3 regions of the Pantoea sp. SM3640 genome follow, and region 3 is predicted to be linked to each of the others. Evidence: predicted binding sites of a transcription regulator. Region 3 holds the regulator's gene; each other region holds the start of a gene.
What was found. Region 3 encodes PurR, which represses purine synthesis genes. Its sites were predicted from a motif close to CANGCAAACGTTTGCNTG; they were not measured.
Positions count from the first base shown of each region.

Region 1: cvpA (colicin V production protein) is a predicted target of PurR. The motif match lies at 1,643-1,660, and genes of this name have one in related genera.
Region 2: pyrC (dihydroorotase) is a predicted target of PurR. The motif match lies at 1,531-1,548, and genes of this name have one in related genera.

Region 1 is NZ_CP064872.1:1,016,104-1,021,381, reverse strand. Features, by position in the region: gene purF (amidophosphoribosyltransferase) at 1-1,056, opposite strand, end outside; gene cvpA (colicin V production protein) at 1,094-1,579, opposite strand; gene dedD (cell division protein DedD) at 1,844-2,626, opposite strand; gene folC (bifunctional tetrahydrofolate synthase/dihydrofolate synthase) at 2,616-3,884, opposite strand; gene accD (acetyl-CoA carboxylase, carboxyltransferase subunit beta) at 3,979-4,893, opposite strand; gene IV493_RS04825 (DedA family protein) at 5,038-5,278, opposite strand, start outside.
Region 2 is NZ_CP064872.1:2,356,040-2,361,317, reverse strand. Features, by position in the region: gene dinI (DNA damage-inducible protein I) at 115-360, opposite strand; gene pyrC (dihydroorotase) at 423-1,466, opposite strand; gene IV493_RS10945 (lipoprotein) at 1,601-2,164, opposite strand; gene grxB (glutaredoxin 2) at 2,280-2,927, opposite strand; gene rimJ (ribosomal protein S5-alanine N-acetyltransferase) at 3,216-3,809, shown strand; gene IV493_RS10930 (DUF480 domain-containing protein) at 3,823-4,461, shown strand; gene IV493_RS10925 (Gfo/Idh/MocA family protein) at 4,463-5,278, shown strand, end outside.
Region 3 is NZ_CP064872.1:2,054,760-2,060,037, reverse strand. Features, by position in the region: gene cfa (cyclopropane fatty acyl phospholipid synthase) at 1-382, opposite strand, end outside; gene punC (purine nucleoside transporter PunC) at 693-1,895, opposite strand; gene punR (DNA-binding transcriptional activator PunR) at 2,003-2,908, shown strand; gene purR (HTH-type transcriptional repressor PurR) at 2,905-3,930, opposite strand; gene IV493_RS09545 (YnhF family membrane protein) at 4,212-4,301, shown strand; gene IV493_RS09540 (C40 family peptidase) at 4,349-5,158, opposite strand.

The DNA.
Region 1 (5,278 bases), 1.0 Mb from region 3:
GTTGAGCTTACGGCGTACCGCGCTGCGACGTAACTGCTGTCCCGGCATGATAAAGGTACGGCCAACGTAGCGGTTTTTCACGAAGCCCTGACGATAAGGCTTGTCGAGAATACGGGCGATTTCCAGCGCGATATCGGTTGAGGTTTCCGGAATCGGAATCACGACATCGATGTCGAGATCTTCCCACTCGCGGGCAATTTTCTCGCCCAGCTTGGTGCCCATGCGGACACGGGCGCTGTAGACGGAGATTTTGTCCAGGAAGGAATCCGGACGCGCAAAGTAGACATACTCGAACAGGCACGGATTGCTTTTCGGGTTTTCAGCACACTGGCGGGTCGAAAGCTGGCCGGCTTCAGTGACATAAACCGCTTCACCCGGTGCAACGTCACGGATGAACTCAAAGCCCAGCGTATCCAGCGCGACACTCTCGGAGGCGACCATATATTCGGTGCGGCCATCAGCGATAACGCGCTTGCCCAGCACCAGCGGACGGATGCCGTTAGGGTCGCGGAAGGCCACCATGCCGTGGCCGATAATCATCGCTACGACGGCGTAGGCACCGCGAACCTGCTGATGTACCGCAGCCACCGCAGCAAAAATGTTGTCAGCTTCCAGCGGATCGTTTTGAAAACGATCTAACTCCTGCGCAAAGATATTCAGCAGAATTTCAGAATCTGAGGTGGTATTAACGTGACGGCGACCCTTTTCGAACAGGTGTTTACGCAGCACATGGGCGTTGGTCAGGTTACCGTTGTGCGCCAGGGTGATGCCATACGGGGAGTTTACATAGAATGGCTGCGCTTCAGAGGCACTGGAGCTGCCCGCGGTGGGATAACGCGCGTGACCGATCCCCATATTGCCCTGCAGTCGCTGCATGTGGCGTGCTTCGAAAACGTCGCTGACCAGGCCGTTTGCCTTTCGCAGGCGAAAACATTTCAGCGCATCGATAGTACAAATGCCTGCGGCATCCTGCCCGCGGTGCTGGAGCACCGTTAACGCGTCATAGATCGACTGGTTGACCGGCATGAAACCGGTGATACCGACAATACCGCACATGTTGTCATTTCCTCATTTAGCCGCACACCCGGTCACATCACCGGGGTAAAAAACTCGACGTGCTTTTCAGGTAATCAAAGAACCACCTGATGATATAACTGAACTCGGGAATGAGTTGAGACTGTTGCCAGTCCGGACTTTTGGAAAAGCCAGTGAATGTATCAAGGAAGAACAGCAAAGCGGCTACGATCAGCACACCACGCAACGCCCCGAAACAGACGCCCAACACCCGGTCGGTTCCCGACAGGCCGGTTTTTTCCACCAGCGTGCCGATAACGTAGTTCACAATGGCGCCCACAATCAGGGTCGCCACAAACAGCACACCGATGGCAATACCGTTACGAACCAGTTCGTCGTCAAAACCTGTAAACCAGACTGCAAGGTAGGCGTAGTAATGACTGGCGACAAAAAACGCGCATCCCCAGGTAACGAGAGATAAGGCTTCCCGGACAAACCCACGAACCAGGCTGACCAGAGCCGAAAAACCAACTACCGCAATAATGACGTAATCAATCCAGATCATGAACTCTTCCAGCGCCAGTGCAATTGCACCCCTGCATCCAGTTCGGGGCGCATTCTAACAGAAAAAGAAAACGTTTGCGTAGCGGTTTTCTTTTTCTGCATCCATAAAAAAGGCGATGAAAAAAACCGCAATCGCCCCGGTGATTCTCAGCCGGACAGGCCGTTGAAAATCGTCACTATTTTATGCGGCAGTGCGCGTTAAGCGTACTGCCTGCCCGGCAAAAGACGCTACCTGTTACTGCTATCGGCAGCGCCAATCGCCTGTTTAGCGGGCGCTGTACGGCTTAACGACACCGCCCAGTCCTGAGATGCTTTTCAGTTCACCCACCGCGCCTTGCATTTTAGCTTTCGAGGCATCAGGACCAACGTAGATACGGGTAATCTGACCCTGAACCGGTGTTGACGGCACGGTAAAGGCGCGATAGCCCGACAGCCGCAACTGCGCGACAATCTCATTTACTTTGCTGGCGTTCTTCAGCGCACCTAACTGCACCACATAAGCCTGCCCCGCCGGAGCCGTGGTCTCTGCCGCTTTTGGCGCTTCTTCCTGCTTCGGCTGCTCAACCGCTTTAGGTTGCTCAACTGGCTTCGGTTTAGGCTGCTCCACGACTTTTGGCTTCTGCTGTTCAACCGGCTTCTGCTTAGGCTGCTCGGTGGCCTTCGGTTTCTGCTGCTCTGCCGCTTTCGGCTTCGTCATCGTCTGCGCAGGCACAGACTGATGAACCGGCGGCGGCGAGACCACGACCGGATCGCTCTCTTCATCCGGCTGCGTCCGTCCCTGCTCCGCCGTGGCGCTGGTTTTACCATTGCCATTGCTGCTATTGACGGCACTGCCTGCGCCTTCCGGCGGCTGAGCGGGCAGCGACTGGGTTACCGGCGGCACCATTTCGCTGTCCTGCTGATCGTCAGGTTTCGGCACCAGCGGAATGGCGGCGAACTCCTCTTTGTAATGCTTTTTCTGACCATCCAGCAGCCCTGGCAGCACAATCACGCCAACGGCGACCAGAATAACGGTGCCGACTAAACGGTTCTGAAACTTACTTGCCACGTCCTTTCTCCGTTTCAATCGATTCCATGACCTGTGCCACCGTGTGGAATGAACCACAGACCAGCACAGTGTCCTGCGGCGCAGCCCGCTCGCGCGCCTGCTGCCAGGCGAGTTCAACAGAACCAAAGGCCTCGCCCTGCGGCAGCGCATCCAGCAGCTGCTCTGCACTGGCACCGCGCGGACCGTCAAGCGGTGCACAATACCAGGCATCAACCATTGGAGCCAATGCCGCGAGCGTTCCGGCGATATCTTTATCATGCAGCATGCCTACAACGGCATGTACTTTGCCGCGTTTCGGCAGCGCCGCCAGACGCGACGCCAGATAGCCTGCCGCGTGCGGGTTATGAGCGACATCCAGAATCACGCGCGGTGATTCACTTATCGTCTGGAACCGCCCTGGCAGCATCGCCAGCGGCAGGCTGGCGCGAATCTGCATCTCACTGACCTCAAGCCCTGAGACCCGCAGCGCCACCAGCGCGGTCGCCGCGTTAGGCAGCGGCACCTGAGGCAGTGGCAGATCGTTCAGCTCGCCCTGCGCATCACGCAGCGACCAGCTTTCGGCCTGGGCATGCCAGGACCAGTCGCGGTTGCGCTGTAACAGCTGAGCGCCTTTTTCCTGCGCGACCACAGCGATGCTGTGTGGCATATCGGGTTCACCGACGACTGCCGGTTTCCCTGCCCGGAACACACCCGCTTTCTCGCGCCCGATGCTTTCGCGATCCGGGCCCAGCCAGTCGGTGTGATCCAGCGCGATGCTGGTGACTACGGCGACATCGGCATCCACGATGTTGGTGGCATCCAGTCGTCCGCCGAGGCCGACTTCGAGGATCACGACATCCAGTTGCGCCTGGCGGAACAGATTCAGCGCGGAGAGCGTACCAAATTCGAAGTATGTCAGCGAAATATCAGCCCGTCCGGCTTCAATCTCCGCAAAGCTGGCGCAGTGCTGCGCTTCACTCAGCTCCTCGCCCTGGACCCGGACGCGTTCGGTATAACGCACCAGATGCGGCGAGCTGTAGACGCCAACGCGGTAACCCGCAGCGATCAGCAGCGTTTCCAGGGTGCGACAGGTGGTGCCTTTGCCATTAGTACCGGCCACGGTAAAGACAAACGGAGCGGGTTTCAGCAGGTCGAGACGAAGTGCTACCTGACGAATACGGTCCAGACCCAGTTCGATGGCCTGAGTATGCAGGTGCTCAAGATAATAAAGCCACGTGGCCAAAGGCGACGTGGCTTGAGGGAGGTGAAGATTGTCCATATGTCCCGTTTTGCTTATTTATACCTGGCAGACTGGTGCTGCGGTATACGGTGCATTGGTAAGAGGCGCGACAGGCGCGCCTCTCTATCTCCTGTCAGGCCTCGTTGCTTTCCGATTCAGTCGTCGCGGGAGCGGACGGTTCACCGTCATGCAGCGGTGCCGGCAGGTTCATCATTTTAGCCAGCAGGCTTGCCAGTTTGTAGCGCATTTCCGGACGGCGGATGATCATATCAATCGCGCCCTTCTCAATCAGGAACTCACTGCGCTGGAAGCCCGGCGGCAGTTTTTCACGCACGGTCTGCTCGATAACGCGTGGGCCAGCAAAGCCGATGAGCGCTTTAGGCTCCGCGATGTTGAGGTCACCCAGCATGGCGAAACTGGCCGAAACACCGCCCATGGTCGGGTCAGTCAGCACGGAAATGTAGGGCAGACCGCGCTCGCGCATTTTGGCCAGAGCCGCACTGGTTTTCGCCATCTGCATCAGCGACTGCAGCGCTTCCTGCATACGGGCACCGCCGCTAGCGGAGAAGCAGATCAGCGGACAGTTATCTTCCAGCGCCTGCTCAACTGCACGTACAAAACGTGCACCGACGACAGAGCCCATTGAACCGCCCATAAAGGCAAATTCAAAAGCTGCCGCAACCACCGGCATACTGTGCAGCTGACCTTTCATCACGATCAGCGCATCTTTCTCGCCGGTATCTTTCTGTGCGGCGACCAGACGATCTTTGTACTTCTTGGAGTCGCGAAACTTCAGCAGATCTTTTGGTTCAAGTTCACTGCCAAGCTCAACCATCGTTCCCTGATCGAGGAAACTGCCGAGGCGCTCACGCGCGTGCATGCGCATGTGGTGGTCACACTTCGGGCAAACCTCAAGATTACGCTCCAGCTCGGCGCGGTAGAGAACCTGGCCACAGCTGTCGCACTTGGTCCAGACCCCTTCCGGGATGCTGGCTTTGCGCGTTGGCGTCGTGGTGCTTTTGTTAAGAATGCGTTCAATCCAGCTCATTGATGACCTTTCTGTTTAAAACTGACCTGGTCCAGTCGTCTTGATACTGCTGAAAACCGCTTCAGCAGACGGTAAATGTCGCTCATTAAACCACAACCTGTTCAGACTGTGGATAAAAATCTGGTCTTACCCCTGAGCGAAGCCTTACGGCAGCTTCTGCTGCTTCGCCTGACGGCGATGACGCCAGACTTCAATTACACCCGGCAGAATCGAGACCAGGATAATGCCCACAATCAGCAGCTTCAGGTTTTCCTGCACCACTGGCAGATCGCCAAACAGGTAGCCGGCATAGGAGAACAGCAGTACCCATAACAGCGCACCGGTCACGTTGAACAGCGCGAAGTGGCGATAGGACATGTGGCCCATACCGGCAACAAACGGCGCA
Region 2 (5,278 bases), 300 kb from region 3:
GCAAGGATAGGGCATTGATCATTAAGAGTCTAGATGCAGAGAGGGGGAAGTGCGAGAGGGGAGAAAAGATAAAAAAACCGGGTGGCGACACCCGGAAAAAAAGCACAGTGGCGGTTAATCAGTAATGAACCAGTCGTCAGCGCTTTCCCACGTCTGCTGCAGGATTTCGCTGATCTGGTCGCGCGTCTCTTTTCCACCGCCCAGCACGCTGAGATTGTTAGCACTGGCGTAACGTACCTTGACGTGATTGGTCGAGTCAGGGAACTGTTCGTCGATGCGGCGCGATAATTCATCGCTTAACGCTTCTATCGCGCCAGCAGGAAGAGGTCGGGTATTGGATACGGTAATTTCAACGCGCATAATAGCCTCCGGTTAAGATGCTGTATATATTTACAGTATTGGTGGTCCGGAGGCAAGTAAAATTATGCGATGCGCCAGTTCAGCGTTTCACCGGCCAGGAACGGCACCAGTGAGTGGCTGCCGAGCGCAATTGACTCCGGCACCTGCCACGGCTCACGCACCAGCGTGATCGTCCCCTCATTCAGTGGCAGACCGTAAAAACGCGGGCCATTTTCAGAACAGAACGCTTCAAAATGTTCCAGCGCATTCAGCTCTTCAAAAACGGTGGCGTAGGCGGGCAACGACGTCGGCGCATTAAAAACGCCCGCACAGCCGCAGCTGGCCTCTTTAAGATGACGCAGATGCGGCGCGGTATCGGTGCCAAGGAAGAAGCGTGGATTCCCGCTCGCTACCACTTTACGCAGCGCTTCCTGATGCACGTTGCGCTTAAGGATGGGCAGGCAGTAGAGGTGCGGGCGAATTCCGCCCACCAGCATATGGTTGCGGTTAAACATCAGATGCTGCGGGGTAATGGTTGCGCCCAGCGTCTCACCGGCATCAGCAACATATTCAGCGGCGTCCTGCGTCGTAATGTGCTCCATCACCACTTTCAGTGCCGGAAACTGGCTGCGGAGCGGCACCATCACGGTTTCGATAAAGCGGGCTTCGCGGTCAAAAATGTCGATATGTGCATCAGTCACTTCACCATGGATCAGCAGTGGCATACCGAGCGTCTGCATCCGATCCAGCACGCGGGCAATCGACGCGATATTGGTCACGCCATGACTGGAGTTGGTGGTAGCGTGCGCCGGATAGAGCTTCGCCGCGGTGAACAGACCGGCGGTGAAACCGCGCTCAAGCTCATCAGGATCCAGCGAGTCGGTCAGGTAGCAGGTCATCAGCGGCGTAAAGGCGTGATCGGCGGGCAGTGCCGCCAGAATGCGATCACGGTATGCTTCACCGTCCGCCACGCTGGTTACCGGCGGCACCAGGTTTGGCATCACAATGGCACGACCATTCACCGCGCTGGTATAGGGCAGGACCGTTTTGAGCATCTCATCATCCCGAAGATGAATATGCCAGTCGTCAGGGCGACGCAGGGTAAGTTGCTGAGGTTGTGCTGTCATCAGTGAAGCTCCGGCAGAAAGGAAACAAAAGGCGTGTTTTGGCCGGGGTCTAAGCATAAGGATTCAGGCAACCGTTTGCACCTGCTTTTTATGCCGCCAGAGAAAATCCGCGCCAGTAGGCGCGGAAATCGGGATTACTGCGTAAAGGGAATGACCAGTTCGCCGGGCTTCACTTCCAGTCCTTTGGCAAATTTTTTCGCCAGCGATTCGCCTTTGCTGCGGTCAGCGCTGAGCACATAGGCGGGTTTTTGATCAAAATAGCTTTTCAGCGACTGATTCAGATAAGGCGTCAGCGTCTTCATGATTGAGGCCATTTTTTCCGGGGCAACCTGGGCATCGACAATCTCCAGATCGCGCAGATAAATTGCGCCCTGCTGCTGATCATAAACCGGCTGAGCACGCATCTTCAGTTGCATATCGGCCTGCTGCGGGCCAAACAATGAGGTCACATTAATTTTAGCGTTGCCGGAGAGCGTCACTTTACCCGGCTCTTCGCGGCCAATCTGACTGGTCAGGTTGTTCAGCACGATGTGTGCGTTAACCAGTCCGGAAACGCCAATATCCTTCTCGTAGTTGTTGTGCTTCTGCAGCGCCTGGTTTACTTCCTGTTCGCTGATGGTGTATTGCGTCAGTTGATTACAGCCGCTGACCAGCAGCGCCATCAACAGGGCAGTCAGCCCGAAAAAAGCCTTTTTCATCGATCTTTATCCTGAATATCAGAGCCAGTAAACAGGCCATAGCCTGCCTGAATGCGTGACGGGTGTCATCAGGAAAGGGATGAGAAACGCCGCAGCGTCTCTCATCAGGGCGGGACTAATGCGCTATCGAAGAAAGCAGATTAACCTGGGTCTGTTTGGCCATGTTATCGCGGTAGTCCGCCACCCGGCTCGGCCAGTCGATACCGGCGACCAGCGTCAGGGAGCGCAGTAGCGGGAAGAGATTAAAATCATCTTCCGACAGTTCGCCGTTTACCGCATTAGGCTGAACGATGAGTTTGTCCAGTTTGCGCAGATCCTCACTCACATTCTTAATCAGCCCGGCAGAGTGACTCTTCAGCGTTTCAAAATCACCGAGGCTCGCCTGTTTTTTGCTGCGGAAATAGGCACGCGCCTCAGGCGTCGCGAATTCGGCAAAGGCCGCTTCGGCAATGCGCGGCAGCAGCAGTTTATTGACATAGCTGTTCATGTGGCGCAGCCAGTCGCCAATCGCCGGGTTCAGCGCGCCGGTGATCAGCGGCGCGCCATCCTGCTGATCGACGTAATGCACGATCTCCATGCTTTCAGGCATTGCGCTGCCATCCTGCTTTTGCAGAATCGGTGCCATTTTCTGCCCGATCAGTCGTTTTGGCGTCTCTTCATCGTCGTTGAGCATCACCACCAGCTCAACCGGCTTATTCTTCAGACCGAAAATCATTCGCGCCTTAACGCAGAAAGGACAGTGGTCATAGATATAGAGTTTCATCCTGATCTCCGGGATTTTTACAGGTTTAGTGTTTAACAGAGTGAATCAATTCATCCTGTTTTCGGGCGCTCAAAAAGTATGGAAGAGATTACCCTGCAGGGCAAACCTGCCAGCCAAGATTGGTGGCTGTAGCCGGGCGAACCGACGGGTCATCGCTGTGATAACAGAGCAAAATCAACCTCTTTAAAGCTAAACCGCTGTAACGTTTTACCGCAGCCCAGGCGGCGGTTATAGTGAAAGCCGGGTAATGACGGCTATCACTCACAGCCATTGATTTCAGGAGTCAGGATGTTTGGCTATCGTTCTGCCGCGCCCAGGGTGCGATTAACCACCGATCGACTGGTGGTCCGTCTGGTTCACGAACGTGATGCCTGGCGAATGGCAGATTACTATTCGGAAAACCGCCTGTTTTTAAAACCGTGGGAGCCGGTGCGCGATGACAGCCACTGCTACCCGTCGGGCTGGCAGGCGCGCCTCGGGCTGATTTCCGACATGCATAAGCAGGGGTCGGCCTTCTATTTCATTTTAATGGACAGCGATGAAACCGAAGTGCGGGGCGTGGCGAACTTCAGCAACGTGCTGCGCGGTTCCTTTCACGCCTGTTATCTCGGCTATTCACTGGGTGAAAAGTGGCAGGGGCAGGGGCTGATGTTTGAAGCCTTGCAGTCGGCTATCCGCTATATGCAGCGCCAGCAGCATATTCACCGCATCATGGCGAACTACATGCCGCACAACCAGCGCAGCGGCGATCTGCTGGCGCGACTCGGTTTTGAAAAAGAGGGTTACGCGAAAGATTATCTGCTGATCGACGGACGCTGGCAGGATCACGTGCTGACGGCCTTAACCCTGCGGGAATGGACGCCTGACCGGCGTGGACAATAATGAGGACGCGAGCATGAAGATGGCTTTATCCGCGCAGGCATTGCGCGTGCTGGGCTGCCTGCTGGAGAAGCAGGTCACCACGCCAGAGCAGTATCCGCTGTCACTGAATGGCGTAGTGGTGGCCTGTAATCAGAAATCGAATCGCGAGCCGGTGATGGAGCTGAGTGAAAGCGAGGTACAGAATCAGCTCGATCAGCTCGAAAAGCGTCATCTGGTCACCGGCAGCAGCGCCGCCGGACAGCGGGTGGTGAAATATGAGCAGCGTTTCTGTAATTCCGCGTTTGGTACACTGAAACTCAATAGTGCGGAAGTCGCTCTTCTCACCCTGCTGCTGTTGCGCGGGCCGCAGACGCCAGGCGAACTGCGTACCCGCAGCGGACGTCTGCACGAGTTCAGTGATGTCGGCGACGTCGAGCAGACGCTGGAAGGCTTGATGCAGCGCGAAGACAGTGCACAGGTCATCCGCCTGGCGCGTGAGCCAGGCAAGCGTGAAAGCCGCTTTATGCATCTGCTGGGCGATGAAGATGACGCCCATCAGGCTGCCGACGCGCCGGAAGAGCAGGGCGACCTGGCGGCGCGCGTCACTACGCTGGAACAGCAGGTCGCCGCGCTTCAGGCACAACTCACCCAATTGCTGCAACCGGAGAGCTGAGATGACATTACGTATTGGCGTGGTGGGATTGGGCGGTATCGCACAGAAAGCCTGGCTGCCGGTGCTGTCGGCCGCAACAGACTGGACGCTGGTGGGGGCGTTTTCCCCGAATCAGGCCAAAGCCCGCCCGATCTGTGACAGCTATCGCATGCAGTGCTTTGGCTCATTGAATGAATTAGCCGCAGCCTGCGACGCGGTGTTTGTTCACAGCAGCACCGCCACCCACTATGAGGTGGTCAGGGCGCTGCTGCTGGCAGGAAAAGATGTCTGCGTCGACAAGCCGCTGGCTGAAACCCTGGAGCAGGCTGAAGCGCTGGTGGCGCTGGCGGAAAAACGCCAGCGTAAACTGATGGTGGCATTTAACCGCCGGTTCGCCCCGCGCTATCAGCAGCTGCGGGCGGAGATGGCTGGCGCGGCTTCTCTGCGGATTGAAAAGCACCGCAGCGACAGTGTTGGACCATGGGATCTTCGCTTTACCCTGCTTGATGACTACCTGCATGTGGTGGACACCGCGCTCTGGCTGGGCGGCAAGCCGTTTCGCCAGGTTCACGGACGCATTGATACCAACGAGCAGGGGCAGATGCTCTATGCCGAACACCATTTCGCGGTTGAAGGCCTGGCGATCACCACCAGCATGCACCGGCGCGCAGGCAGTCAGCGCGAGCGGGTCAGCGCAGTGTGTGACGGTAAGTGCATCGACATCAGCGAGATGCGCGACTGGCAGGAAGAGCGCAGTGATGGCCTGCTAATCACTCCGCCGCCTGCCTGGCAGAGTCATCTGACGCAACGCGGCTTCAGCGGTGCCGCACGCCATTTT
Region 3 (5,278 bases):
AAAAGAGATCGTTACCCAGGTCGTAATGCTCTTTACCGACAATCCAGGCCCGCTTTTTCGACTGCAGATTGGTTAAGCGGGCAGCGGCAATGCGCAGCGTATCTTTAAAGTGATGCGGGAGTTGCTGATCGAGTTTATGTTTCAGCACCTGATGGAAGAAAATATCCAGCCGATCGCACTCCCACCAGCCATCCATATAGCTCTCACCGAGCCCAAGCGATCCCTCCTGCAGAACACGCTTAAAAAAGCCGGGATGATTAATATGAATATCCCAGGGACGTGAACCATTAATTTCAATATCCGCTTTTTCCAGCATCTCGTGGACGATGCGATACCAATGGTTTTCTTCAGGGCTCACTGCTTCTGCATAAGATGAACTCATAGCTTTTCCACCACCTGTCCAATCTGAACCTGAACAAAGAGTAGTCAATTTCGTCAGGCATTGAGAAACGGTACGGATGACTCCGCACACCGGTTGACTGTGTGATACAGAGGACTGGACTAGCCTGCAGCAGGTCGGTCTGGGTAAGAATAACGCGCGCGAATACCGTCCCGGCAACAGGGTGCCAATCAGATTATTACGTTATTATATTGTTGATTTATTACAGATTTGTTGACCCGGATGAGTATATGCTCACGCGGGTCAATATTCAATGACTTATTGTTAGGAGGCTAACGAAAAAGTCAGTGTGTCACTGATTATCCTGGCAGGCAGGTTGCGCGGAGGCAACAACAGTTTGTGCGCTTGCGGTACGCTGCATGGCGTAACCCACCAGCGCCAGCAGAATCGTCACCGTCATCATCAGCGTAGTGGTAAACAGTGCATGCGTTAATCCGGCAGAGACTGCCAGGCTTGCAGCGAAGCAGAGTCCTAGCTGTAAAGTGTTCTGCAATGCGGCCGCTTTACCGGTGGCGTGCGGGAAGGGTGTCAGCGCACTGGAAACCACAATTGGATAGATCGCACCGTTAGCCAGCGCCATACCGCAGAACGGCACCATCAGGCTCACCAGCGTGCTGCCGCCTGACAGCGCGACGGCAAACAGCGCCAGAATGCTCAGGCTGTAAATGCCCAGCAGCCACGGTAACAGCTGAGCGCCATTAAAGCGGTTGAGCAGGGCGCGACAGCCGAATCCACCAATCAAAAAGGCGAACGTCTGGGGCACATAACTCAGACCGATATCGGCGGGTGAAAGGCCCAGATCCGCCAGAATAAACGGCGAGCCGGTCAGCCAGGCAAAAAAACTGGCTGAACAGGCGGAGTAGATCAGCACGTTGCCGCTGTAAACCCGTGATTTCAGCAGGGTGAAAAATCCGGGCTGGGTGCCTTTCTCGCGTGCTTCCTGGCGTACGGTGGGCAGGCGCAGCGTGGTCAGAATCAACGCCACCGCAATCAGCGTCAGCACCAGGAAAATCGAACGCCAGTGGAAATGGCCGATGAGCCAGGCACCCAGCAACGGGGCCAGCGCCGGGGAGAGCGCAACCAGCGGCATAATCGTGGCAAAGACTTTGTTAGCGCGCGCGGCAGGATAGCGATCCACTACCAGTGCCTGCCAGCTCACGGCCGCAGCACAGACGCCAATCGCCTGCACAAAGCGCAGCGCCAGCATCAGAGTGGTATCATTCACCCACAGCATGCCCGCACAGCCGATGCCAAACATGGCCAGTCCGGCCAGCAGCACCGGTTTACGTCCAATGCGATCGGAAAGCGGTCCCCAGAAGAGCTGCCCACAGGCGAAACCCGCCAGAAAGAGACTCATACTGGCGCTGATCAGGCCCGGCGAGGTATTAAACGTTTGCTGCATCGCACCAAAGGCGGGCAGATACATATCTGTGGCTAAAAAGCCGAGCATGCTCAGCAGGGCAAGGTAGGGCATAAATCCTTTATTCGACAACATCTCATTCTCATTTTTGCAGGATGAACGCGGCAGAGTGTAAAAGGTGCGTTTGCCGCTGTGAAACGGTAATATTTGCCGATTGCTGTTAAAATTTTTGAAGGCAGATTATGTGGTCAGAATATGCATTAGAGGTCGTTGACGCGGTCGCCCGCGGGGGCAGCTTCAGCGCCGCTGCTCAGGAGCTGCATCGGGTGCCCTCTGCCATCAGCTACACGGTGCGTCAGCTGGAGAACTGGCTGGCAGTGCCACTGTTCGAACGCCAGCATCGCGAAGTGGTGCTGACGCCAGCAGGCGAACATTTTGTCCGGGAAGGGCGCAGCGTCATCAAAAAAATGCTTGCCACCCGGCGGCAGTGTCAGCAGCTGGCCAATGGCTGGCGCGGGCAGCTCAGCATTGCCGTTGACCGCATCGCCAAACCTCAGCGCACCCGGCAGCTTGTTAAAGATTTTTATCGCCACTTTCCCGATATGGAACTGATCATCAGCTATGAAGTTTTTAACGGCGTCTGGGATGCACTGGCCGATGGCCGGGTGGAAGTTGCGATTGGGGCCACCCAGGCGATTCCGGTAGGCGGACGGTTTGCATTTCGAGATATGGGTACGCTCAACTGGCGCTGCGTGGTCGCGCCCGATCATCCTCTGACTCAGGCGAACCAGATCGATGATGACACGCTGCGTAGCTGGCCGTCACTGGTGCTGGAAGATACATCACGCGCACTGCCGCGTCGTATGACATGGACGCTGGATAACCAGCGCAGGCTGGTGGTGCCGGAGTGGCAAACCGGACTGGAGTGCGTGCAGGCAGGCTTGTGTGTGGCGATGGTGCCGGGTCATCTGGCCAGACCACTGCTCGACAGCGGCGAGCTGGTCGAACTGACGCTGCCGGTGGCATTTCCGGATAGCCCTTGTTGCGTCAGCTGGGCAGAGGATCGCGCATCACCGGCGACAGGCTGGTTGCTCAGCTATCTGGGTGATGCGCAAACGCTTAATCAGGAGTGGTTAAGCGAGGATTAGCGGCGATAGTCGCGGAACGGACCATCCGCCACTGAACGGCGCTCAATCAGCGTCGGATGGACTTCAATCGTTTGAGACACTTCACGCTTACTGGTGATGCGGTCAAGCAGCATATCCAGCGCTTTCTCACCCAGCTGGGCTTTTGGCTGATGCACCGTGGTCAGGGCAGGGGCGAAATAGCGGGCGTTGCGCACATTGTCATAGCCGATGACCGAAATATCCTGCGGCACGCGCAGACCCATCTCGTCGGCGGCGCAAATGGCCCCCATCGCCATGATATCACCGCCGCAGAACACCGCCGTCGGGCGCTGCTTCTGCGACAGGATCTGCTGCATCGCCTGATAGCCCGACTCCGGCTCAAAGTCACCCTGTACAATCCACTCGGCACGCGGCTGAATACCCGCTTCTTCCAGTGCCTTTAGGAAACCGGCATGGCGTCCACCGCCGGTGTTACGCTCCATCTGACCGGGGATAGCACCAATATCACGGTGTCCGCGTTCAATCAGATAGCGTCCCGCCAGATAGCCGCCCTGGAAAGCATTATCCAGCACCGTGTCAGTAAAGTCGGCGCGCGATTCGCCCCAGTCCATCACCACCATCGGGATATTGCGGTTCTCTTCCAGCATCTGCAGCAGATCGTCCGGATACTCAGAGCACATCACCAGCAGACCATCGACGCGCTTCTGCGCCATCATGCTGAGGTAGGCGCGCTGTTTTTGCAGATCGTTATGCGCATTACCCAGAATCAGCGTATAGCCTTTGTCAAAACAGTGGTTTTCAACCGCTTCAATAATTTCAGCGAAATAGGGCGCTTCGCTGGAGGTGGCAAGCAGGCCCAGCGTTTTGGTGTGGTTTACTTTCAGGCTGCGCGCCACAGCACTTGGCGAGTAGTGCAGTTCCTTAATTGCCTGCCAGACCGCCTCGCGTGTTTCTTCAGCGACAAAGCGGGTTTTATTGATGACGTGCGAAACGGTGGTCGTTGAGACGCCAGCGCGTTTCGCCACATCTTTAATTGTTGCCATGAAAATCGGACTCCAGTGCTTACCTAACTCTATGATAAGCGTAATGTTAAACGTTTGCGTCTGCTCAGGGTTTTTTCCGCAAAAATGCGGCTTTTCTGGCCGGTAAACAGGCCGCTGGCGGAGAAAAAACGCCAGAAAAGATGCGCAAACGGAATCAGGGTTGCGCGCGTTGCGCAACAAAGGCGGGATTCTAACAAGGCTGAACGGATAAAACGAGATTTTTACCGGACCCTGTGGGAAAATGCCATATCCCTGCAAAGTGTGTGACTAAGGAGCAAGCAATGAGTACCGATTTGAAACTGGCTTTGATGACCACTGTCGGCTGTCTGCTGATGATTGTGGCCTTTAGTTTTACTGCCATTCTGCACTAATAAAAAAAGCCGGGATTATCCCGGCTTTTTTCTGACTGTTCTGCTGCTCAGCGTATCGTTTTCGGCGTCATCACCCGACGGGCACCAATATAGTGGCGCTGCCAGTAATCTTCCCCTAATGCACTGATCTGAATATCTTTGCCGGTACGTGGCGACTGAATAAACTTGCCATCGCCCAAATAAACGCCGACGTGGTCCGCTGTGCCGCGGCCATTAATACGGAAGAAGACCAGATCGCCTTTCTCCAGCGACTCACGCTTGATCGGCGCGGCGTCACGCAGGTGATACATCTCGTTAGCGGTACGCGGGATCTTAAATTTCACCAGGTCTTTATAGGCATACCAGACCAGACCGCTGCAATCGAAACCGGTATGTGGAGAGGTGCCGCCCCACTGATAGGGTTTACCCAACTGCCCCATCAGCTTGGTCATTGCGGTCTCACGCGCCTTCTGATAGCGCTGGCGGTGGGATTTGCTCATTTTAATCGTGCCTGGCTCGCGGGTGGTGACCTCAGCGGTTTTCAGCTGGCGCTGATGCCCATAGCGTTTCTTCTCTTTATTTTTTTCTTTGCTTTTGCTGATACGGGCGGTTTTGAGCGAGGTCTTCTTAGCAGGCGTCTGTTTAGCAGTGAGTTCGACTTTTTTTTGTTTTTTCGTTTTAAGTTTTTGGTCAGGGCTGAGACGAGTTTTTTTCGTCACCGTTTTTACCGGGCGACGCTTGCGGCGTTCATCGTCGCGCGCACTCTTTTTCTCTGCTTTATGCGTATTGACGTTCACCGGCGCGTGAGGCGACGCAGCGGCGATGTTGAAAAACAGTTGCGCAAAGGCCAGCATAAAAAGCGTAATGATTAAACGCATAGTCCATTAATTAGTTAAGTTGTCAGGGCCACTACGCACCGCGACAAAGTTGAGATTAATCTGATCCAGGATCAGTGCCCAGGCCATTCTAGTCCAGTTCGCTTAAAAACTGTAATGCCT